One region of the Streptomyces sp. SYP-A7185 genome, then DNA from elsewhere that is predicted to be linked to it. Evidence: riboswitches for the same ligand, from Rfam matches in the RefSeq annotation. Region 1 holds a riboswitch; each other region holds the start of a gene.

Region 1 (5,498 bases):
CGGCACCGCCTTCGAGAAGCTGACCGCCCTCTCGTACCCCGAGGGCCACCCCTACCACCACACCCCCATCGGCTCCATGGCCGACCTGGACGCGGCGACGCTGGAGGACGCGCGGCACTTCTTCCGCACGTACTACGCGCCCAACAACGCCGTCCTGTCCGTCGTCGGCGACATCGACCCGGAGCAGACCCTGGCCTGGGTCGAGAAGTACTTCGGGTCGATCCCCTCGCACGACGGCAAGCAGCCGCCGCGCGACGGCTCGCTGCCGGACATCATCGGCAAGGAGCTGCGCGAGGTCGTCGAGGAGGAGGTCCCGGCCCGCGCCCTGATGGCCGCCTACCGCCTGCCCGAGGACGGCACGCGCGCGTGCGACGCGGCCGACCTGGCGCTCACGGTCCTCGGCAGCGGCGAGTCCTCCCGGCTCTACAACCGCCTCGTGCGCCGCGACCGCACCGCCGTGGCGGCCGGCTTCGGCCTGCTGCGGCTCGCCGGCGCCCCCTCGCTGGGTTGGCTCGACGTGAAGACGTCCGGCGACGTCGAGGTCCCGGTCATCGAGGCCGCCGTGGACGAGGAGCTCGCCCGCTTCGCGGAAGAGGGCCCCACCGAGGAGGAGATGGAGCGCGCCCAGGCACAGCTGGAGCGCGAGTGGCTCGACCGGCTCGCCACGGTGGCGGGCCGCGCGGACGAACTGTGCCGGTACGCCGTCCTGTTCGGCGACCCGCAGCTCGCCCTGACCGCCGTCGGGCGCGTCCTCGACGTCACCGCGGACGAGGTCAAGGCGGCCGCGGCGGCCCGTCTGCGCCCCGACAACCGCGCGGTGCTCGTGTACGAGCCCGTGGAGGGCAACGCGGCCGCCGAGGCCGGCGAAGCCACCGACGAGGACGAAGAGGAGGCGGCGAAGTGAGCGAGGCCGCAACGATGCAGTTCCACCCGCAGCCCCAGGCGGGCACCGCACGGCCGTGGGCGTTCCCCGCGCCCGAGCGCGCCACCCTGGACAACGGCCTCACGGTGCTGCGCTGCCACCGCCCCGGCCAGCAGGTCGTCGCCGTGGAGATCCACATCGAGGCGCCGCTCGACGCGGAGCCCAAGGGCCTCGACGGCGTCGCCACGATCATGGCGAGGGCCTTCAACGAAGGCACGGACAAGCACTCCGCCGAGGACTTCGCCGCCGAACTCGACCGCTGCGGCGCCACCATGGACGCGCACGCCGACCACCCCGGCGTCCGTGTCTCTTTGGAGGTGCCGGTCTCCCGGCTGCCGAAGGCGATGGGCCTGCTCTCCGACGCCCTGCGCGCCCCCGCCTTCGCGGACGGCGAGATCGAGCGCCTCGTGCGCAACCGCCTGGACGAGATCCCGCACGAGGCCGCCAACCCGGGCCGCCGCGCCGCCAAGGAGCTCTCGCGCCAGCTCTTCCCGGCGACCTCGCGCATGTCGCGCCCGCGCCAGGGCACCGAGGAGACGGTCACGGCCATCGACTCGGCGGCGGTGCGCACCTTCTACGAGAAGCACGTGCGGCCCGCCACGGCGACGGCCGTCGTCGTGGGCGACCTGACCGGCATCGACCTGGACGCCGTCCTCGCCGACACCGTCGGCGCCTGGACGGGCGGCACCGCCGAGCCGCGTCCGGTGCCTCCGGTGACGGCGGATGACACCGGGCGTGTCGTCATCGTGGACCGCCCCGGAGCCGTCCAGACGCAGCTGCTCATCGGCCGCGTGGGACCGGACCGCCACGACCGCGTCTGGCCCGCGCAGGTGCTCGGCACGTACTGCCTCGGCGGCACCCTCACCTCGCGCCTGGACCGCGTCCTGCGCGAGGAGAAGGGATACACCTACGGCGTACGGTCGTTCGCCCAGGTCCTGCGCTCCACCCCGGAGGGCACCGGCGCCGCGATGCTGGCCATCAGCGGCTCCGTGGACACCGAGTCCACGGGCCCGGCGCTCGACGACCTGTGGAAGGTCCTGCGCACCCTCGCCGCCGACGGCCTCACGGACGCCGAGCGCGACGTGGCCGTGCAGAACCTGGTGGGCGTCGCCCCGCTCAAGTACGAGATGGCGGCGTCCGTCGCGGCCACCCTCGCCGACCAGGTCGAGCAGCACCTGCCGGACGACTTCCAGGCCCAGCTGTACCGCAGGCTGGCTGCGACCGGCACCGTGGAGGCCACCGCCGCCGTGGTGAGCGCTTTCCCCGTGGACCGTCTCGTGACGGTGCTCGTCGGTGACGCCGCGCGGATCGAGGAGCCCGTCAGGGCGCTCGGCATCGGTGAAGTGAGTGTGGTCACCGGCTGAGTGTCAGTCAGGACATATGGGGACCCCAGTGGCTGGATTTTGCTCCTGGGGTTCTCATATGTCCGAATTGCTATGGAGATTGCGTGTCTGACCTGTGGCGTGCGCTACAAATGCTCTGATCCGTTTGTCGTTTGAAAGACGGCCCGCTTAGCGTCATCCCGGCTGTTCGTCATGCAGTACGCCGCGCCCGCGGCACCGGACAGTCATCGCCGAGTCCCCGTACGGCGCGAGCCAGGGGAGCCGGGGACCCACATGTCCCCTTGGGGTGAATCGGGAACCTTGCCGAGAGGTGAGGGATCCGTAGGAGACCTTCCTGCTCCGAACCCGTCAGCTAACCCGGTAGGCGAGAAGGAAGGAAAGGATCAGCCGCTTCATGGCGTTCACCCGTGCCACCGGGAAGCACCGTCGCCCGAGCCGCCTCACGCGTACGACCGCGAACGTGGCGGGCGTCGCAGCCCTCACCACCACCGGTGTCATCGGAGGCCTGGCCGCTCCGGCGCTCGCCGCCGACGACGCGGCGGCCCTCGAACACACCGGTCTGACCCAGGCCATCTCCGTGGGCGACTCGCTCGCCGAGAGCATCGACGCGCAGGCCACCGCCCAGCGGCAGGCCGCCGACGCCGCCGCGGCCGCCAAGAAGGCCGAAGAGGCCGCCAAGAAGAAGGCCGAGGAGGCCAAGCGCAAGGCCGAGGCCGAGGCGAAGGCTAAGGCCAAGAAGGAGCGCGAGGCCAAGGAGCGTGCCGCTCGCGAGGCCGAGCGCAAGCGCCTGAACACCTACGTCGCCCCGATCTCCGGCTCGTACGTCTCCACGGGCTACCAGACCGGCGGCGCCATGTGGTCCTCCGGCAGCCACACCGGCATCGACTTCCACGCCGCGTCCGGCAGCTCGGTCCACGCGGTGGGCTCCGGCACCGTCGTCGAGGCCGGCTGGGGCGGCGCCTACGGCAACAACGTGGTCATCAAGATGAACGACGGCACCTACACCCAGTACGGCCACATGTCGTCCCTCGGCGTCACGGTCGGCCAGGCGGTCACCCCCGGCCAGCAGATCGGCCTCTCCGGCTCCACGGGCAACTCCAGCGGCCCGCACCTCCACTTCGAGGCCCGCACCGGCGAGGACTACGGCACGGACATCGACCCGATCTCGTACCTCCGCTCGCACGGCGTCAACGTCTGATCCACGCCTGACGGGCCTGACAGAGGCCTGGTCGACGCCTGATCGGCACTGATCCCGGCGGACGCCGCAGAGCACCGATTCACCGAAAGCCCCGGCTCGTCGAGAGCCGGGGCTTTCGCCGTTCCCGTATCTCCTTTGGCCAAAAGTATCCCTGGATTTCGGCCGCCCGTCGGAAATTCGGCCGTTCTGCAATAGAGTCGCGGAGCAGGCGTCGATCGACCGCGTTTCGCGGGGATTAAGGCGGAGGTCAGTCATGCGCATTCCCGCGCACTCGGTATGCACGGCCATCCGGGACGACATCGTCTCCGGTGTCTACGAACGGGGCGGCCGGCTCACCGAGGAACTGCTCGCGCGCCGCTACGGGGTCTCCCGCGTCCCCGTGCGCGAGGCCCTGCGCACCCTGGAGGCCGAGGGGTTCGTCGTCACGCGCCGGCACGCGGGCGCGTGCGTCGCGGAGCCCACCGAGCAGGAGGCGGCCGACCTCCTGGAGATCCGCGCGCTCCTGGAGCCGCTGGGCGCCGCCCGCGCCGCCCAGCGCCGCACGGAGGCCCATCTGAAGGTCCTGCGCGGCCTCGTGCGGCTCGGCCAGGAGCGGTCGCGGCACGGCCGGAGCGAGGATCTGCGCTCCCTGGGCGGCTGGTTCCACGAGACGCTCGCCCAGGCGTCCGGCAGCCCGGGCCTCACGGCCCTGCTCACGCAGCTCCGGCACAAGATCGCCTGGATGTACGTGCTGGAGACGTCGGCCGCCCCCGCGGAGGCCTGGGCCGAACACGCCGCGATCGTCGACGCGGTGGCGCGCGGGGACGCCGAGCGGGCCAGGTCGCTCACCGCGTCGCACGCGGAGCGGTCGACGGCCGCGCACCGGCCGCGCTTTCCCCGCGCAGCGGGCGCCGCGAGCACCGCTGGCGCCATGAATGCCAGAGGTGCCGCGAACGCCGTGCGTGCCGTGATCGTGTGAGGCATTGGCAACACGCCGTCAACACGACGGGCCTCCGGTATTAACAGAAGCGCCGTATACAAATAAGTGCTATTCGGCCGGGCGGCGGACGGTTGAATTCTGCTGCCCGAATGCAGAACAATTCCCCTGAGTATTTCGTGGGCGGCGGGCGCGGAAACGCCGAAGGGCCCGCCCCGGTATCGGGCGGGCCCTTCGGTGAATGCGCGTGAATGCGTGCCGGTCGTCGTCAGACGGTCTCGGGGAGTTCCTCGAGGCCGTCCGCGACCAGCTTCGCCAGACGGTCGAGAGCGGCGTCCGCGCCCTCGGCGTCGGAGGCGAGCACGATCTCCTCGCCGCCCTGCGCGCCCAGACCGAGCACCGCGAGCATGGAGGCGGCGTTCACGGGGTTGCCGTCAGCCTTGGCGATCGTCACGGGGACGCCGGCGGCGGTGGCCGCGCGGACGAAGATGGAGGCGGGTCGGGCGTGAAGGCCCTCGGCCCAGCCGACGTTGACGCGGCGCTCAGCCATGTGTTGCTGCCCTTCCAGGTGTCTCGCACTTGTCTAGACCAGTGTCTCATGCCGTCGCGGGTGCTCCACCGGCCGTTGGTCCGTACGGCGCCGGCCGATGGTCCGTGCTCCGTCGACCGTACGTCCTCGTGCCACGGACCCTCGTCCCGCCCCGCGACGTCTCCTAGCCTGCCCCGGCGGGAGCGCCCCCGCGACCCGTACCCTGGGCCCATGCAGACCCCGTCGGACCGGCACGCATACCCCTCCCACTGGGAAGCCGACGTCGTGCTGCGTGACGGAGGCACCGCCCGCATCAGGCCGATCACGGCCGAGGACGCGGACCGCCTGGTCAGCTTCTACGAGCAGGTCTCGGACGAATCGAAGTACTACCGCTTCTTCGCCCCCTACCCCCGTCTGTCCGCCAAGGACGTACACCGCTTCACCCATCACGACCAGGTGGACCGGGTGGGTCTTGCGGCCACCGTCGGCGGCGAGTTCATCGCCACCGTGCGCTTCGACCGCATCGACGAGCGCGGCATGTCCGCCAGTGCGCCCGCCGACGAGGCCGAGGTCGCCTTCCTCGTGCAGGA
Region 2 (5,498 bases), 1.2 Mb from region 1:
AGCGTACGGCGGGGCATGCCCCTGACAGTACCTGCGGGCCCGGGCGGCTTTCCGAGCCACCCGCGCGGCCCGCTGAGCCACCCGCGCGGCACGACAAACGACCCACGAAGCCCGTCAGGACACCCGCGTGGCTCCCGCGAACGGCATCTGGCTGATCGGTGCGAGGCGGACGGGGGCGCTCGGGTTCGGGGCGTGGATCATCTGGCCGTTGCCCACGTAGAGGCCCACATGGCTGATGCCCTGGTAGAAGAAGACCAGGTCGCCCGGCTGGAGTTGGGAGCGCGGGACGCGTTCGCCCGTGGCGATCTGCGCGTACGTCGTGCGCGGCAGCTCGACGCCGGCCGACCGGTAGGCGGCCTGGGTGAGCCCGGAGCAGTCGAAGGCGTCGGGGCCGGTGGCGCCCCACACGTACGGGCTGCCGAGTGCCTTGTAGGCGTACGAGACGGCCGCTGACGCACGGGCGTCGGCGGCCTTGGGCGGGGTGCCCGATACGCCGTCGCGGCCCGCCGTGCGGGATGCCCTGTCCTCGCCCGTGACCTCCGCGCGCTGTTCGCCGGTGAGCTGCGACAGGAGCCGCTTGGCCGCGTCGAGCTTTCCCGTCACCGTCTTCTTGTGCCGGTTCAGCTCCGCCTGGCGGGACTTGAGGTGCGCGAGGGTGGTGTCGGCCTCGGTGCGCAGCTGCTCGATCTCCTGGAGCTGCTTCTGGACGCCGGCGACGGTCGCGGCCCGGCGGCTGTCCGCCCGGTCGGCGAGCGCGGCGCGTTCGAGGTACTGGTCGGGGCCGGAGGAGAGCGCGAGCTGGACGGACGGGGCGATGCCGCCGCTGCGGTACTGCGCCGCCGCCAGCGAACCGAGGCCCTCGCGCGCCGCGTTGAGCTTCTCCGTCTTGCGGGCCGCCTCGTCGCGCAGCTCGCCCAGGGACTTCTCGGCGTTCTCGGCCTTCTCCTTGGCGCCGTTGTACTTCTCGGTGGCGACCTCTGCCTCGCGGTAGAGCGCGTCGACCTTGGACTTCACCTCGGCCGGGCTGAGCCGCGGATCCGCGTGTCCCGTGCCGTCGAAGGCGGTGGCCGTCGCGGCCCCGGCGAGGGCGATGGTGGCGGCGGTGCGGGCCGTATGGCCACTGAGCGAGCGCTGTCTGGGCTTGCGGTGCGCTGCCACGAAGGGGGGCTCCTTAAGGTTCCGGCGGCGGCCCGCACAGGGGGGACGGACCGCCGCCGGATTCTCGGCGGAGGTGGCCGACTGCCGCCCCTGGTCCGAGCGGCGGTGGGGAGCCGGTCACCTGACGAAGGACGCTAAACCTGACCGTCACGGGTTGGTGTCGGACTGTGCGCTACTGGCGGAAGTGCGTCGACAGGTGCCTCTTTGTGACCGCGCGATCCGCTGAGCCGCATGGCCTTCGCGTAGACCTGTGACCGATGTGGAGCTTGGGGCCCACCTGGCTACGGAGGGGTGCTAGGGCCCCGGCTAGGCTCCGCAACCATGGACGTTCTCACCCATCTCTTCGTCGGCCTGCACATCATCGGCATCGCCTCCCTCCTGGGCGGCTTCCTCACCCAGATGAAGCAGATGGGCCAGGGCACGGCCCGCTTCGTCCCCGCGATGCTTCACGGCGCGCTCACTATGCTCGTCACGGGCGTGATCCTGGTGGGTCTCAACCAGGCGGACGACAGCCCCGTCAACAACGTCAAGATCGGCATCAAGATGGCCGTCCTGATCGTGATTTTGGCGCTGGTCTACGTGAAGCGGGACGAGGAGAAGGTGGACAAGGGGATGTTCGGCGCCGTCGGTCTGCTGACCGTCGCGAACATCTTCATCGCGGTCCTCTGGACCTGATCCGCGGTCCTCGAGACCTCATCCGCGGCCTTCTGGACCCGAACCGCAGTGCTCCGGACCCGATCCGCGGTGCTCTGGGCTTGAGTCCGGAAAGCCAACCGACCCACTACGCGCGCGTGGCCCGCATCCCCCCGGGAATGCGGGCCACGCGCGCGTAGGTGGGCTTCAGGCGGGCCGCACCACGCTGTGGATCGGCATGTAGTAGATCGACTCGACGCGGACGTTCGCACCCGGCTTCGGGGCGTGGATCATCTTGCCGTCGCCGATGTAGATCCCCACGTGGCTGATGTCGTCGTAGAAGAAGACCAGGTCACCCGGCTTGGCGTCGGCAGTCTTCACGGTCGTGCCGACCTTCACCTGGTCCCACGTCGTGCGCGGCAGGGAGATCCCCGCCGCCTTCCACGCGTCCTGGGTGAGCCCGGAGCAGTCGTACGAGTCGGGGCCGGTGGCACCCCACACGTACGGCTTGCCGATCTGGGCCTCGGCGAAGTCGATCACCTTCGCGGCCTTCGTCGCGTAACCGCTGTCCGTACCGCCTGAGCCAGTGCCCGTGCCGGCCCCCGAACCCGCGCCGGTGCCGGACTCGGAGCCCGTGTCCGGGGTCTCCTTGTCCTGCTCGCGCTCCTTGGCCGCGGCCTCTTCCGCCGCCTTGCGCTTGGCCTCCGCCTCGGCCTCCTGCTTGCGCGCCAGCTCGGCGGCCTTGCGCTTGGCGGCTTCTTCCTTCTTCTTCTCGATCGCCGCGAGCCGCGCCTTCTCCTCGGCGGTCAGCTGCGAGAGCATCGTGCGCGCCTGGCCCAGCTTCTTCTGGACGGTCTGCTTGCTCGTCCTGAGGTCGTCCCGCGAGTCGCTCAGCGTCTCCAGGCTCTTGGTGGCCTTGGTGCGCTGCTTCGTCGCCGAGGCCTGCTGCGTCTGGTAGTCGTCGACAGCCCTCTTCTGGCGCGCGGTCAGCCGGTCGGAGAGGTGGTTCTGATCGAAGAACGACTGAGGGTCGTCGGCGAGCATCATCGTGGCGGTTTCGGAGACACCGCCGGTGCGGTACTGGGCCGCGGCGAACGTGCCCAGCTGGCGCCGGGCCTCGTTCAGCTTGTCGGTGCGCTCGGCCACGTCGTCGAGCAGCGTGTCCACCTTCTTGCGCTGCTTGTCGGTGCGCTCCTTGGCCGAGTTGTACTTCTGGGTGGCCACGCCCGCCTGGTGGTAGAGGTCGTCGACCTTCTTCTGGACTTCTTCGAGGCTGGGCTTCTGCGGAGCGGACGGTGCCGCCTGCGCGCTCTGCGACAACAGGGCCACAGAGGTCAGGGCCGCCGTCGTGATGCCGAGGGCGGGAGTGGCGCGTAGGCCGGCCATGCGGGTCCGCGGCTTGCGGTGCGACGCCAAGGGAGGCGACTCCTTCCGTAGACCGCCTACCGGGTTAGCTGTCGGGTTCGGGCGGGTGATTCCGGAAGGTTGCCCTACGGTCCCGTACTGCGTACGGGACCGATTCACCCCAAGTTCTTGGTGGGTCCCCGGCTCCGAGGAGATCGAACTCGGCGGAGGCCGCCCGTTCCCGGCGGGGTTCGCCGGTGGGAGTACGAGCAGCCCGGGCAGCAACCTAGCCAATTCGTGTGGCCCGTGTGAAGGTTGATGTTCGATATGCCCGATACGTTTTCGTTACTTTAAGAAGCGCTTGACGCGGGCACGCCGTGCCGTTGCGGAACGTGACGGTCCGCGGGCGGGGCGTATCCGGCCGGAGGTATCGGAACCCGGGGCGGGTTGTCAGTGGGGCCGCCTAGACTCGGGAGGCGATGAGCAGCCTCTTTGATGACAGCTTCCTGGCGGACCTCCAGCCCTCGCGGGCTTCGGAGGGGGAGCCCCCGCCGCCGCCCGAGGACAGTGCCCCGGAATCCATTCCGGACGACCTGTTCGACGGGAAGTTCGACGCGCCCGCACCCCGGGACGCGCACTACCGCGACGGTGCCCCACGCCCCGTGATCGACCCGGCGGCCCTGCTCGACGGGCTGAACGAGAACCAGCGCGCGGCCGTCGTGCACGCACACTCCCCGCTGCTCATCGTCGCGGGCGCCGGCTCCGGCAAGACCCGGGTCCTGACGCACCGCATCGCGTATCTCCTGGCCGAGCGGCACGTGCACCCGGGCCAGATCCTGGCGATCACGTTCACGAACAAGGCCGCGGGCGAGATGAAGGAGCGTGTCGAGCAGCTCGTCGGCCCTCGGGCCAACGCGATGTGGGTGTCGACGTTCCACAGCGCGTGCGTGCGCATACTGCGCCGCGAGTCGAAGACGATCGGCTTCACCTCCTCCTTCTCGATCTACGACGCCGCCGATTCCAAGCGCCTGATGGCGCTGGTCTGCCGTGATCTGGACATCGACCCGAAGAAGTTCCCGCCGAAGTCCTTCAGCGCCAAGATCTCGAACCTGAAGAACGAGCTGATCGACGAGGAGACCTTCGCGGGCCAGGCCGCCGACGGTTTCGAGAAGACCCTCGCTCAGGCGTACGCGATGTACCAGTCGCGCCTGCGCGAGGCGAACGCCCTCGACTTCGACGACCTGATCATGACGACGGTCAACATGTTCCGTGCGTTCCCGGACATCGCCGCGCACTACCGCCGCCGCTTCCGCCACGTGATGGTCGACGAGTACCAGGACACCAACCACGCCCAGTACGCCCTGGTGCGCGAGCTGGTGGGCCCCTCCGGGGGCGAGGGCGACGACCCCGCCGAGCTGTGTGTCGTGGGTGACGCGGACCAGTCGATCTACGCCTTCCGCGGCGCCACGATCCGCAACATCCTCCAGTTCGAGGAGGACTACCCGGACGCGACCACGATCCTCCTGGAGCAGAACTACCGCTCCAGCCAGACGATCCTGACCGCCGCCAACGCCGTCATCGAGCGCAACGAAAGCCGCCGCCCCAAGAACCTGTGGACCAACGCGGGCGAGGGCGCGGGCATCATCGGATACGTCGCCGACACCGAGCACGACGAGGCGCAGTTCGTCGCCGACGAGATCGACCGGCTCACCGACGCGGGCGACGCGAAGGCGGGCGACGTCGCGATCTTCTACCGGACGAACGCGCAGTCCCGTGTCTTCGAAGAGATCTTCATCCGCGTCGGCCTGCCCTACAAGGTCGTCGGCGGCGTCCGCTTCTACGAGCGCAAGGAGGTCCGGGACGTCCTCGCGTATCTGCGGGTGCTGGCCAACCCGGAGGACTCCGTCCCGCTCCGCCGAATTCTGAACGTACCCAAGCGGGGCATCGGCGACCGCGCGGAGGCCATGATCGACGCGCTCTCGCAGCGCGAGAAGATCTCCTTCCCGCAGGCGCTGAAGCGCGTCGACGAGGCGTACGGCATGGCGGCCCGCTCGGCGAACGCCGTCAAGCGGTTCAACGTGCTCATGGAGGAGCTGCGGACCATCGTCGAGTCCGGTGCCGGGCCCGCCGTCGTCCTGGAAGCCGTGCTCGAACGCACCGGGTACCTCGCCGAGCTCCAGGCCTCGACCGACCCGCAGGACGAGACGCGCATCGAGAACCTCCAGGAGCTCGCCGCCGTGGCCCTGGAATTCGAGCAGGACAGCAGCGCGGCCAATGCCGCCGGTGACGTCGGCGACGGCACGGGCGAAGGCACCGAAGGCACGGGGGAGACCGAGGCCGCGGAGGACCCGACCGAGGGCACC
Region 3 (5,498 bases), 6.2 Mb from region 1:
CCAGTAGGCGTGACCGAACAGGCCGCGCGGATGGAACAAGGCGCGCTGCCGGTAGCGCAGGCCGCCGTCGGGGTCCTTCTCGACGTGCATCTCCAGCCACGCCAGGCCCGGCAGTCGCATCTCGGCCCGCAGCCGCAGCAGACGCCCCGGCTCGATCTCCTCCACCCGCCAGAAGTCCAGCGAGTCACCGACCCTCAAACGGGCGGCGTCGCGCCGTCCGCGGCGCAGACCGACACCGCCGACGAGCCGGTCGAGCCAGCCCCGCACGGCCCAGGCCAGCGGGAAGGAGTACCAGCCGTTGTCCCCGCCGATGCCTTCGACGACCTTCCACAGCGCCTGGGCGGACGTCTCGACGGACAGCTCCCGTTCGTCCTGGTACAGGCTGCCGCCGGCCCAGTCCGGGTCGGTGGGCAGCGGATCGCTCGGCGCTCCGGGCACCGCCGCCGACGACCAGCGGGTGGCCACCTGCGCGTCGCGCACCTTCCGCAGGGCCAAGGCCAACGCCTCGTCGAAGGGCAGCGGCCGGCCCGGCAGGTCGGGCACGTAGGCGGCGATGTCGTGCTCGCGGCAGACGACTTCGTGGCGCAGCGACTCGGTCAGCGGCCGGGCGATGGACGCCGGGACCGGCGTGACCAGCCCCACCCAGTGGCTCGACAGCCGCGGGGTGAGGACCGGCACCGGCACGATCAGCCGACGCCGCAGGCCCGAGACCGCGGCGTACCGGCGCATCATGCCCTGGTAGGTCAGGACGTCGGGGCCGCCGACGTCGAAGGCGCGGTCGACGTCGGCGGGCATCGTGGCGGAGCCGACGAGGTAGCGCAGCACGTCGCGCACGCCGATGGGCTGGGTCCGGGTGTTCACCCAGCTGGGAGTGACCATGACGGGCAGCCGCTCGGTGAGGTAGCGCAGCATCTCGAAGGACGCCGAGCCCGAACCGATGACCACCGCGGCACGCAACACGGTGGCGGGTACCGGGGATTCGAGGAAGATGCGGCCGACCTCGGCGCGGGAGCGCAGATGCGGCGAGAGCGTGGACTCGGGCACGCCCTGCGGGGTGAGACCGCCGAGATAGACGATCCGCCGTACGCCGGCGTCGTGCGCCTGCTCGGCGAAGACGCGGGCCGCGCGGCGGTCGGTGGCCTCGAAGTCGGAACCGCCGCCGAGGGAGTGCACCAGGTAGTACGCGACGTCGATGCCGCGCATGGCCCGGGCGACGGACTCGGCGTCCGTCACATCCCCCCGGACCACCTCCGTCCGTGCCGCCCAGGGGTGGTCACGCAGGTTGCTGGGGGAGCGGGCCAGACAGCGGACCCGGTGCCCGGCCTCCAAGAGCTCCGGGACCAGCCGGCCTCCCACATAGCCCGATGCCCCCGTGACCAGGCAGTGCAACCCTTCGGCGTCCGACGCCTCGTCCGTGCTCACTTCGCTTCCTCCGCCTGTTCGTCATGAGACCCCATCTGTCCGATGAGGCCGCCCCGTCGGCACGGGGCCGCTGGTCCCTCGCCTCCCGCGTCGGCCCGCATGCCGCTCACGGCTGTAGGAGGGCGACTGTGCCCGTCGCCACCACGCGACCTGCGGCCGTCACCAGGAAGCGGGAACCGCCGGGCTCGGTCGCCACCTCCACGACGGCCCCCCGCGCGGGCACCGGTGCCAGCAGCCGTACCCCGAGCCCGGTCACGGCACCGGCCGTCATCCCGGAGTGCAGCAAGGTCGCCTGCCGTCCGGCTTCCAGTACCGCCGCCGCGGGCAGCCACGCCGGTCGGCCAGGGAGCAGCACCGGGTGGCCGGGGTCGCGCGGATGCAGCACGAGCCGCCCCTGCGGCGCCCGCGCCAGCAGCACGTCGGTGTCGGCCGCTGCGCCCACGGCGGCGGCGGAGGGGAACAGGAGCGCGTGCGCCACCGCCTCGTCCGGGATCGGGGTTCCGCCCTCCAGCGGCCTGGCGAACCCGATGGTGCACGAGGCGAACGGCGTGCCCCGCTGAAGGAACTCCGTCGTCGCACGGTAGGAGGCGAACTGACCGGCGTAGGAAGCGAGGTCGCTGAGCACGAGCCGCGCCTCCACGTCGGTCGCGCTGCCGTGTTCCGTGGGCCCCGGGGGCGGGCGCAGGCCGAGGCTGAGCGAGAGGGGTTCGAGCGCGGGGCGCTCGTCGGCGTACAGGTGGGTGCGCTCCACGGCCAGAGCGAGCTGGCGGGCGGACTCCACCATGATCAGCGGGTGGTGCCGCACGGCGGTCGTGCGCTCGTTCAGGGGGTGGCAGCGGGGCCACTGGCAGTGGGCGACGAAGCTGCGGCTGCTCTCGCGGCCGAGGGAGACCACCAGCAGCGACGCCATCGTCTCCAGACCGAGTGTGCGCCAGGTGACCGGGGCGCTCGGGCTCTCGGGCCACTGTCGCTCGACCCGGCGGTCTTCGGGACGAGCCCGCGTCGTCCGTGTCCCGTCCGTCGTCACACCAGTCATGCGTCACTCCCGCCGAGGCCGGCGTGAGCCATGATCACACCGGCTCACGCAAGGAATTCAGGCGGGCGGGCGGTGACGGATGCACCAAAAGCGCCGGATCCACCCGATCGGCCGGGGCGCGGGCCGCCTGCGGCGGCGCGTGGGCAGCGCTGCGAGAGGCGAACGTCAGAGCGACGGTTGGACATCCCCGGGAGGCGTCTGGCAGGGTCGCCGGTCCGTTCCCCCGATCCCGAAGGGAGAGACGCGATGATCGAAGTGAGCACCCGCAGCGTCAAGGAAGCGGCTGCCGCCGAGCAGCTGCGCGCGAGCACCACCACCTTGGACATTCCGAAGGGTTTCGACCTGTGGACGGCCGAGGAGGTCTCGGAGTGGCTCGACCAGGTCGAGGACGATCCTGAGGTGTCCGACGCCGACTTCTACGCGGCGCAGCAGGCGGTGCAAAGAGCGCTCGGCGTCGAGCGCGTCTGAGCGGGCGGCGGCGTCGCCCGACCGTGCAGGCGGTGCCAGCGGTGCCGGCGGTGTCGGCGCCCTTGCGTGTGCGCGCCTTCGGGCAGGCCTGAGCCCCGGACACCTCAGGTGCCGGGGCTCAGGCCTGCTTGAAGGGGACGCGGCTCAGTACGGGCCGTTCACGTTGTCGATCGAGCCGTAGCGGTCGGCCGCGTAGTTGCAGGCCGCGGTGATGTTGGCGACGGGGTCGAAGCTGTCCAGCGAGGTGCCGGGCACGTGGTAGGCGTCGAACGTGGGGCCTATGACCTGCAGGAGGCCCTTGGACGGGGTCCCGGCCGCCGCGTTGGAGTCCCAGTTGTTGGTGGCCAGCGGGTTGCCGGAGGACTCGCGCATGACGTTGCGGTGGATGCCGTCGTAGGTGCCGGGGATGCCGCGCTGGGCCATGATGTCCAGCGACTCCTTGATCCAGCCGTCGAGGTCGTTGGTGTACGCCTTCTTCGCGGGGGCGGCGGCGGGCTCGGCGGTGAGGGTGTTCCCCCGCTCGGAGCGGTCCGCCCGCTCGGCGGACGCGGTCCGCGCGGAGCCGTCCTGCGCCTTCGCGCCGAGCGTCAGCTTCAGGCCGGGGTGGATCAGCTTCGGGTTGTCGCCGAGGGCGCCGCGGTTGTCCTCGTACAGCTTCTTCCAGCCGCCGTCCAGCGAGTGCTCGCGGGCGATCTTGGAGAGGGAGTCGCCCGCGACGACGACGTAGGTGTTCGGTGTCGCGGCGGGCTTGGCGGCCGTGGCGGCCGTCTCGGCCGGTGCCGCAACGGCGGCGCTCGCACCGAGCACGGGGAGCACGAGCACGGCCCCGCCCGTTCCTGCGGCGGCGATACCCCGGGTGAGCGAGCTGGACTTGGGGCGGCGGTGCTTTCCCTTTGCGGGCATGACGCATTCCTCTCCGTCGCCTGCGAGGTGAGCTGTCGGGTTCGGACGGGAGATGTCCGGTCGCGCTGGGCGCGCGACTTCACCCCGAGCCGTTCCGTCATCCGGATCGGCGGCTTACCTGGGTCCCCCGCTCCTGCCGGGCGTGAGTGAGTGATGGAAGAGGTTTCCGGACAGCGGCAGGATTCGGCGTTCCATCCGGATTGACGGTGACGTTAGGCGAGAAAGCCGGAATGGAACAAGAGAGGAATTCACACAGGGGAATGCGCGAAGGCGATGTCCGGCGCCGCGTACCCCGGTCGATCGTTGATCGACAACTCCCAACTTTCTCTGCCTGGAACGGAAATGCGCTCCACGCCTTCCGGAAAGCCGGGTTTCCGGTGTGACGCATTCCACTGAAAGGGAATCACGTCATTTCATGCGAGTGGGCTGTAATGCGCCCAGTTATTTATATATGGCATAAAGAAGCAGAAGAAGGTTTTTGCGGGGCAAGATGGACATGACTAAGGCCCCTTTTTATGGCAAAAGGGGCACTTGTGCGTGCGAACGCCCTGCCCGAGACCGCGTGGGTCCGTGCAGGCGGGTGTTCTCAGATCGACCGTGTTCCGGGGGCGCTGCTGTGCCGTGGTGCGATGCGGGAATCGTTCGCCTGGGCCACGGCAGACGTGAGGTGTTCCCGTACGCCCTCGGGGAGGCCGGTTCCGCGGGTGGTTCCGACCACCCGCTTGGCCAAGTGGTGCACGTCGGTGCCTGCATTCTGCGAGGCGGTTACCAGAACTTCCCAAGAGGCTTCAGGGCTCAGGCCGTAGGCGGACATCAGGATGCCGCGCGCCAGATCAATGGTCGGGCGGATCTGAACGGCCTTTTGTGACTGGCGTACGGCGGTTCGCAGACTCTCCTCGTATTTGTCGTCGCAATGCTCGTCGGAAACTCCGTCAGATACGGCTTCTTCCTTCATCGCGCGCATTGCGTCATCGCCTTTGCCGTCGGGCGATTCGGAGGGGGCGAACAGCTTCTGAGTGCCGGTCAGGTCGAACACCCGCGCAACCGCGATGCTGTTGGAGAGCACCGTCACGGTCTTGCCCTGCCGCAGCCCCAGCCGACGCAGGTCGAGCAGGAGGTGGAGCCCGGAGCAGTCGCAGAAGCTCACATCGCTCAGATGCAGGTCGACGCCGTCGGTGGAGCCGCCGAGGGCGCGGAGCAGCTCGGGCCACAGGTGTTCACCCGTGTCGAGGTCGAGTTCGCCGCGCAGGATCACGCTCACCCGGGCGCCGTTCGGCACGGTGTCGAGCGAGGCCGGCAGCGGGCGCCGGGGCGGCGACGGCCGACGGGGTGGTGAGGGGTGGAGGCCCGGTGCGTGTTCGCCACCCTCCCGGGCGAGGGGCTTGTCCGAGTGTGCAGGCTCCGGCATGGCCTCTCCCTCACGTATCGCCTAGCGCCGCTTCTTAGGCTGCACTCCGCACCCCAAGCACGTCAACTAATACATGAAAAGCAGTACGTGTTTCTGGAAACGTGAACACGTGGTCGCTAGGGTTGCCGTATGGATGAAGTGCCCGAGCCCCACACCGGATGGACGTTCCTCACCAACCACGCGCGGGTCCTGGCGGCCATCGCCGACAACCGCAACGCCCGCATCCGTGACATCGCCGCGCACTGCCGGCTCACGGAGCGT
Region 4 (5,498 bases), 2.2 Mb from region 1:
CCCTGCCCGTGCCGCTCCTGGTGGCCGCCTTCCGCTGGCTGCAACGCGTCCAGCCGGGCCCCTGGCGCAATCTCCTCTTCGCCTTCGCCTGGGGGGCCTGTGCCGCCGCCCTGATAGCCATCGTCGCGAACAGCTTCGCGACCCGCTGGATAGCCACCGCCACGGCCGACCCCACCAGCGCGGACACCCTCGGCGCGACGGTCATAGCGCCGATCGTCGAGGAGAGCGCGAAAGCCGCGGCCGTCCTGCTCGTCTTCCTCTTCCGCAGACGCGAGTTCACCGGCGTCGTCGACGGCGTGGTGATCGCCGGGGTGACCGCCACCGGCTTCGCGTTCACCGAGAACATCCTCTATCTCGGCAGCGCCTTCGGCGCCGACCAGCTCAACGGCGACACCGGCCTCGCCTCCGTGACCGCGGCGACGTTCTTCGTGCGCGTCGTGATGTCGCCCTTCGCGCACCCGCTCTTCACCGTGCTCACCGGCATCGGCTTCGGCATCGCCGCGCTCAGCGCCGACCGGCGGAACTGGCGGCGCGTCCTGCTGCCGCTCGGCGGCCTGCTCCTCGCGATGGGCCTGCACGCCCTGTGGAACGGCTCGGCCAGCTTCGGGCAGTTCGGCTTCTTCGCCGTGTACGCCACCTTCATGCTGCCCGCCTTCGGCCTGCTCACCTGGCTGGTCGTCTGGGTCAGGCAGCGCGGCCTGCGCACCGTGCGCGCCGAACTGCCCGCGTACGTGGTCGCGGGCTGGCTCACCGCGCCCGAGCCGTACGCGCTCGGCACGATGCGCGCCCGCACCCTCGCCCGCGACTACGCCTCGTACACCCAGGGCAAGGCCGCGGCCCGCACGGTCGCCGAGTACGAGGCGTACGCGACCTCCCTCGCGCTCCTGCGGCACCGCGGGCGCCGGGGCAGGGCGGGCGCCGACTTCGTCGTACGGGAGCGGGAGCTGCTTCAGGCGCTGTGGGAGCGCCGCGAGGCCGCCCGGCCCGCCCTCGCCTACGCGGCGCGGGCGACGGCACCGGTCCCGATGCCGCCGCCGTACGGGTACCGGCAGCCGTACCCGCAGGCATACGGCCAGACCTATGGGCAGGTGCACGCGCAGCCGCACGCGCCGGCCTACGCGCACCCGCACCCGCACCCGTATCCGCAGGCCTACCCCCAGCCCTACCCGCAGCAGGGCCCCTACGGATATCCGTACGTCCAGCCCGCGATGCCCCACCCCGCGCACAACCCCTACCGGGGCTGAACCCCGGCCGTCCGGGTCAGGCGGAAGCCGCCGTCAGCGCCGACACCTCGGCCCCCGTCAGCTCCAGCTCCCCCACCGCGAGCAGCGCGGGCAGCTGCTCGACCGTACGGGCCGACGCGATCGGCGCCGCCACGGTCGGTTGCGCGGCGAGCCACGCCAGGGCCACGGTCGCGAGCTCCGCGTCGTGCGCCTGGGCGACCTCGTCCAGGGCGGCCAGCACCTTCAGGCCCCGCTCGGTCTCCAGGTGCTTGCCCGCGCTCCCGGCCCGCGCGCTGTCGACCTGCGTGCCCGGGCGGTACTTGCCGGTCAGGAAGCCGGAGGCGAGCGCGTAGTACGGGACGGCGGCCAGGCCGGAGCGCGAGGCGACCTCCTGGAGCGGGCCCTCGTACGTGTCGCGCGAGACGAGGTTGTAGTGCGGCTGGAGCGCCGAGTAGCGCGCGAGGCCCTCGCGGTCGGAGAAGTCGAGGAACTCCTGGAGCCGCTCGGGGGTCACGTTCGAGGCGGCGATGGCGCGTACCTTGCCGGACGTCACCAGTTCGTCGAGCGCACCGATGATCTCCTCGACCGGGACGGTCGGGTCGTCGTAGTGCGTGTAGTAGAGGTCGATGTAGTCGGTGCGCAGGCGGCGCAGCGACTCCTCGGCCCCGGCCTTGATGGTGCCGGCGGACAGGCCCTTGTACTCGGGGTGGGCGCCGACCTTGGTGGCGAGCACGACGTCGGAGCGGTTGCCGCGCGCGGCGAACCAGTTGCCGAGGACGGTCTCGGACTCGCCGCCCTTGTTGCCGGGTACCCAGGCCGAGTAGACGTCGGCGGTGTCGATGAAGTTGCCGCCGGCGGCGGTGTAGGCGTCGAGCACGTCGAAGGACTGCGCCTCGTCGGCCGTCCAGCCGAAGACGTTGCCGCCCAGGGCGAGCGGGAAAACCTCGAGGTCGGACGAGCCAAGCGTGCGGAGAGAAGTCATACGGGACTCAACGCCCCCACGGAACTCGGCATTCCGTACTGCGGGATCCCGGTTCCGTCCCGTGGGACGCCCGCCGGGGAGGACGCAGGGAGGACAGGGAGGACGCAGGGAGGGCGCAGAGAGGACGCAGGGTGCGGACATGCCGAACCGGCGGTCCTGGCGTCGGGGGGTTGTCGCCGGGACCGCCGGTGTTCCGGGGCTACTTCAGAGCGACTGGCCCTTGCCGCGCAGCCAGGCCGCGGGGTCGACCCCGGTGGCGTCGCCGCCCGGGTGGACCTCCATGTGGAGGTGCGCGCCGGTCACGTTGCCGGTGGCGCCGACGCGGCCGATGGTCTCGCCGGTGGTGACCTTCTGGCCGACGCTGACGTTCATCGAGGACTGGTGGCAGAACCAGACCTCGGTGCCGTCGTCCAGTTCGAGGACCGTGCGGTAGCCGTACGCCCCCGCCCAGCCGGCTTCCTTGATGGTGCCGGAGTGGACCGCCTTGATGGGCGTGCCCGTGGGCGCCGCGAAGTCCAGGCCGGTGTGGTAGCCGGAGGACCACATGGAACCGGGCTGCCCGAAGGTGCCGGTGAGGGTGTACGAGGCGACGGGGAGGGTGTAGCTCTTCGCGAGCTTGGCCAGGCGCTCCGCCTCGGCCTTCTTCTTCGCGGCCTCTTCGGCCTTCTTCTTCGCCGCGGCCTTGTCGGCGGCGATCTTCTTCTCGGCCGCGGACTGCTTGGCGGCGGCCTGGGCGGCGGCTTCCTTGACGGCGGCTTCTTCGGCCGCCTTCTGGACCGCGTCGTCCGCCTGGTCCTGCTGGTTCTCGGCCTGTTCCATGATGCGGGCCCGCAGTGCCTCGCCGGCGTCCGTGCTGCCCTGCTCGGCGTCCGCGGTGCTCAGCCCGGCGGCGCTCAGGGGCGCGGCGGCGGTCGTCACGCCCGCGTCCTCGGAACCCGCGTCGGACGAGCCGTCGGATATCAGGGCCCCGACGCCAGGCAGCGACTCCGCGTCCGGCAGCGAGTCCGTGACCGCCGACATGTCCGGCATCGCGATGGAGACCGGGGGCTTGCCGCCCTGCGCGGTGGCGATGCCGCCGGCGCCGACGGCGGCTATGACGCCTACGCCGAGAACGGTGGAGCTGCGCGCGAGTCCGCCGCCGCCCCGCTTGTGGACGCGGTGCCTGCCGCGGACGGGACGGATGGACTCCTCGGTGGGATTCCATTCCTCCCAGGGTTCATCGGCGTACCCACCGGATGCGTCGTCGTTCGGTGCGTACACCCCTTGGGGGGCAGGGCGGTTGGACGCCACTGGGGCGCACTCCTTTCCTTCCTTCTCGCCTACCGGGTTAGCTGACGGGTTCGGAGCAGGAAGGTCTCCTACGAACATCTGGCACGGATGCACAGAAGCCCGATTCACCCCAATTAGTGGTTCCCCGGCTCCCTTTCGGGATTAGGCGCGTGCGCGCGGAGCCGACTCGAGTGACGGCTGGGACGACCGCGCTGCGTTATCGAACGTTAATAGACAGCGGGGCCGTATTCCAAGCTGTTCCGACTGATCGTTAACGCTCATCGCCCGCACTTATCGGGACACGGGGGTCAGGAACGGGGCGAGTTGACCCCACTTCTTCACACACCGGAGCTTCACACGTCCTTGACAGTACGTCAGTTGTTATGCGGAGTGGTGTCCTTCAGTCACGGCCGGTGACATCGCCGACGGTCGCCGTACGGCCAGCAGCGCCATGTCGTCGGTCCCGCGGCCCCCGGTGTGCCGCCGCACCTCCTCGACGAGCGTCGACAGGAGCGCGTCCGGGCCCGCGGGCCCCGGGAAGATCCGGCCCCCGAGCCGGGCCGCCGGGTTGTAGAACTCGCCCCGGATGTCACGCGCCTCGGAGAGCCCGTCGGTGTAGAGCAGCAGCATCGCCCCCGGCGGGAACTCCGCCTCGTCCGCACGGTCCGGCCAGGCGCCCAGATCGCCCATCCCCAGCGGCAGCGCGGGCTCGGTGGCGGACAGCACGCACAGCCGCCCGTCGGCGTGCAGGAGCAGCGGGCCCGGGTGCCCCCGGTTGATCAGGCGCACCAGACCGTCGCCATGCGCGATCTCGGCGAGGACGGCGGTGGTGAAGCCCTCGAAGGCGTCGAGCCCGTCGCGCCGCGTGCCCTCGCGCGCCAGCGCCCGCTCCAGGCGCTGCGCCACGGCCTCCAGCGTGGACTCCTGCTCGGCGGCCTCCCGGAACGCCCCGATCACGACGGCGACGGCGGCCACCGCACCCATGCCCTTGCCCCGTACGTCGCCGACGATGACGCGTACGCCGTGCGGGGTGTCCTGCACGGCGTACAGATCGCCCCCGATGAACGCGTCGGCCTCCGCGGCCTCGTACCGCGCCGCCACGTCGAGCCCCCCGATGCGGGGGTCGGGCTGAGGCAGTACGGCGCGCTGGGCGGCCTCGGCGATGGAGCGGGCGGAGGCGAGCTGCTCGTCGCTGCGGCGGACGACGCGGTTGATGAGGACGGCGAGGACGGCGACGGTCACCACCGTGAGCAGTTCGGTGACGGCCTCGACGTCGGTGCTGGTGTCGGCCTTGAAGTGCAGGGCGAGCACGGCGACGCAGGAGCAGGTGCCGATGAGGGCCGTGCTGAGCAGCGAGTAGAAGGGCGCGGCGATCAGGGGGGCCGCGGCGAAGAGGGGCGCGGCGGTGAACTCGGGCGGGGTCGACATGTCGTAGACCGCCCCGACGACGATGAGCAGCAGGGGAAGGATCCGCACGAGCGCCCGCTCGTGCCGCACGTCGCGGTGCTTGCCGCCACCCCCGCCATGTCCTCCTCGCTGCCCCACTAGTCCAGGGTTCCCGCAGAGGCGGCGAGGGGCGACCGGTGTGGGCCGACCGGGTCATGGGCCCGGCCCCCCAGAGGGGAAGGACGCGGAGGGGAAGGACGCGGCGAAAACGCCGAAGGCCCGGATCCATTTCTGGATCCGGGCCTTCGGTCTTCAGTAGCGGGGACAGGATTTGAACCTGCGACCTCTGGGTTATGAGCCCAGCGAGCTACCGAGCTGCTCCACCCCGCGCCGTTGAATGCAACTCTACGCCATCAGGGGGAGTGAAAGCGAACCGGCCGCTCCGTCCCGCCGTCAGGCGTTCTCGGCGTGCGTCAGCGTCTCCCAGGCCACGAACAGGTCGTCCGTCCCCTCGGGCCGCCGCTCACGGGTGAGCCGCTCCGTCTCCGGCAGGTCGAGCTTCAGCCGTTCCCGCAGGTGGTTGAGGCCGACCTCGGTGTCGGGCCCCATGTCCCGCTGCACCTTGCCGCCGCACAGCC

What was found. Region 1 has a riboswitch for cyclic di-AMP ahead of QBL25_RS30280 (M23 family metallopeptidase). Riboswitches for the same ligand answer to the same signal wherever they lie in the genome.
Region 2: linked by a shared signal. The riboswitch ahead of QBL25_RS25135 (NlpC/P60 family protein) and the one ahead of QBL25_RS30280 (M23 family metallopeptidase) in region 1 are both predicted to bind cyclic di-AMP.
Region 3: linked by a shared signal. The riboswitch ahead of QBL25_RS03070 (transglycosylase SLT domain-containing protein) and the one ahead of QBL25_RS30280 (M23 family metallopeptidase) in region 1 are both predicted to bind cyclic di-AMP.
Region 4: linked by a shared signal. The riboswitch ahead of QBL25_RS20640 (M23 family metallopeptidase) and the one ahead of QBL25_RS30280 (M23 family metallopeptidase) in region 1 are both predicted to bind cyclic di-AMP.

Annotation. Positions count from the first base shown of each region.
Region 1 is NZ_CP122310.1:6,881,103-6,886,600, forward strand. It holds gene QBL25_RS30270 (M16 family metallopeptidase) at 1-904, shown strand, start outside; gene QBL25_RS30275 (M16 family metallopeptidase) at 901-2,286, shown strand; cyclic di-AMP (ydaO/yuaA leader) riboswitch at 2,484-2,647, shown strand; gene QBL25_RS30280 (M23 family metallopeptidase) at 2,660-3,463, shown strand; gene QBL25_RS30285 (GntR family transcriptional regulator) at 3,717-4,421, shown strand; gene QBL25_RS30290 (HPr family phosphocarrier protein) at 4,648-4,929, opposite strand; gene QBL25_RS30295 (GNAT family N-acetyltransferase) at 5,140-5,498, shown strand, end outside.
Region 2 is NZ_CP122310.1:5,701,759-5,707,256, forward strand. It holds gene QBL25_RS25120 (hypothetical protein) at 1-17, opposite strand, end outside; gene QBL25_RS25125 (NlpC/P60 family protein) at 115-1,158, opposite strand; gene QBL25_RS25130 (hypothetical protein) at 1,480-1,833, shown strand; gene QBL25_RS25135 (NlpC/P60 family protein) at 1,999-3,207, opposite strand; cyclic di-AMP (ydaO/yuaA leader) riboswitch at 3,215-3,372, opposite strand; gene QBL25_RS25140 (ATP-dependent DNA helicase) at 3,615-5,498, shown strand, end outside.
Region 3 is NZ_CP122310.1:727,715-733,212, reverse strand. It holds gene QBL25_RS03085 (SDR family oxidoreductase) at 1-1,422, opposite strand, end outside; gene QBL25_RS03080 (hypothetical protein) at 1,529-2,458, opposite strand; gene QBL25_RS03075 (hypothetical protein) at 2,705-2,926, shown strand; gene QBL25_RS03070 (transglycosylase SLT domain-containing protein) at 3,071-3,829, opposite strand; cyclic di-AMP (ydaO/yuaA leader) riboswitch at 3,834-3,988, opposite strand; gene QBL25_RS03065 (STAS domain-containing protein) at 4,416-5,090, opposite strand; gene QBL25_RS03060 (helix-turn-helix transcriptional regulator) at 5,367-5,498, shown strand, end outside.
Region 4 is NZ_CP122310.1:4,723,406-4,728,903, forward strand. It holds gene QBL25_RS20630 (PrsW family glutamic-type intramembrane protease) at 1-1,244, shown strand, start outside; gene QBL25_RS20635 (aldo/keto reductase) at 1,261-2,205, opposite strand; gene QBL25_RS20640 (M23 family metallopeptidase) at 2,410-3,495, opposite strand; cyclic di-AMP (ydaO/yuaA leader) riboswitch at 3,507-3,653, opposite strand; gene QBL25_RS20645 (PP2C family protein-serine/threonine phosphatase) at 3,856-5,019, opposite strand; tRNA gene QBL25_RS20650 (tRNA-Met) at 5,177-5,250, opposite strand; gene QBL25_RS20655 (alginate lyase family protein) at 5,314-5,498, opposite strand, start outside.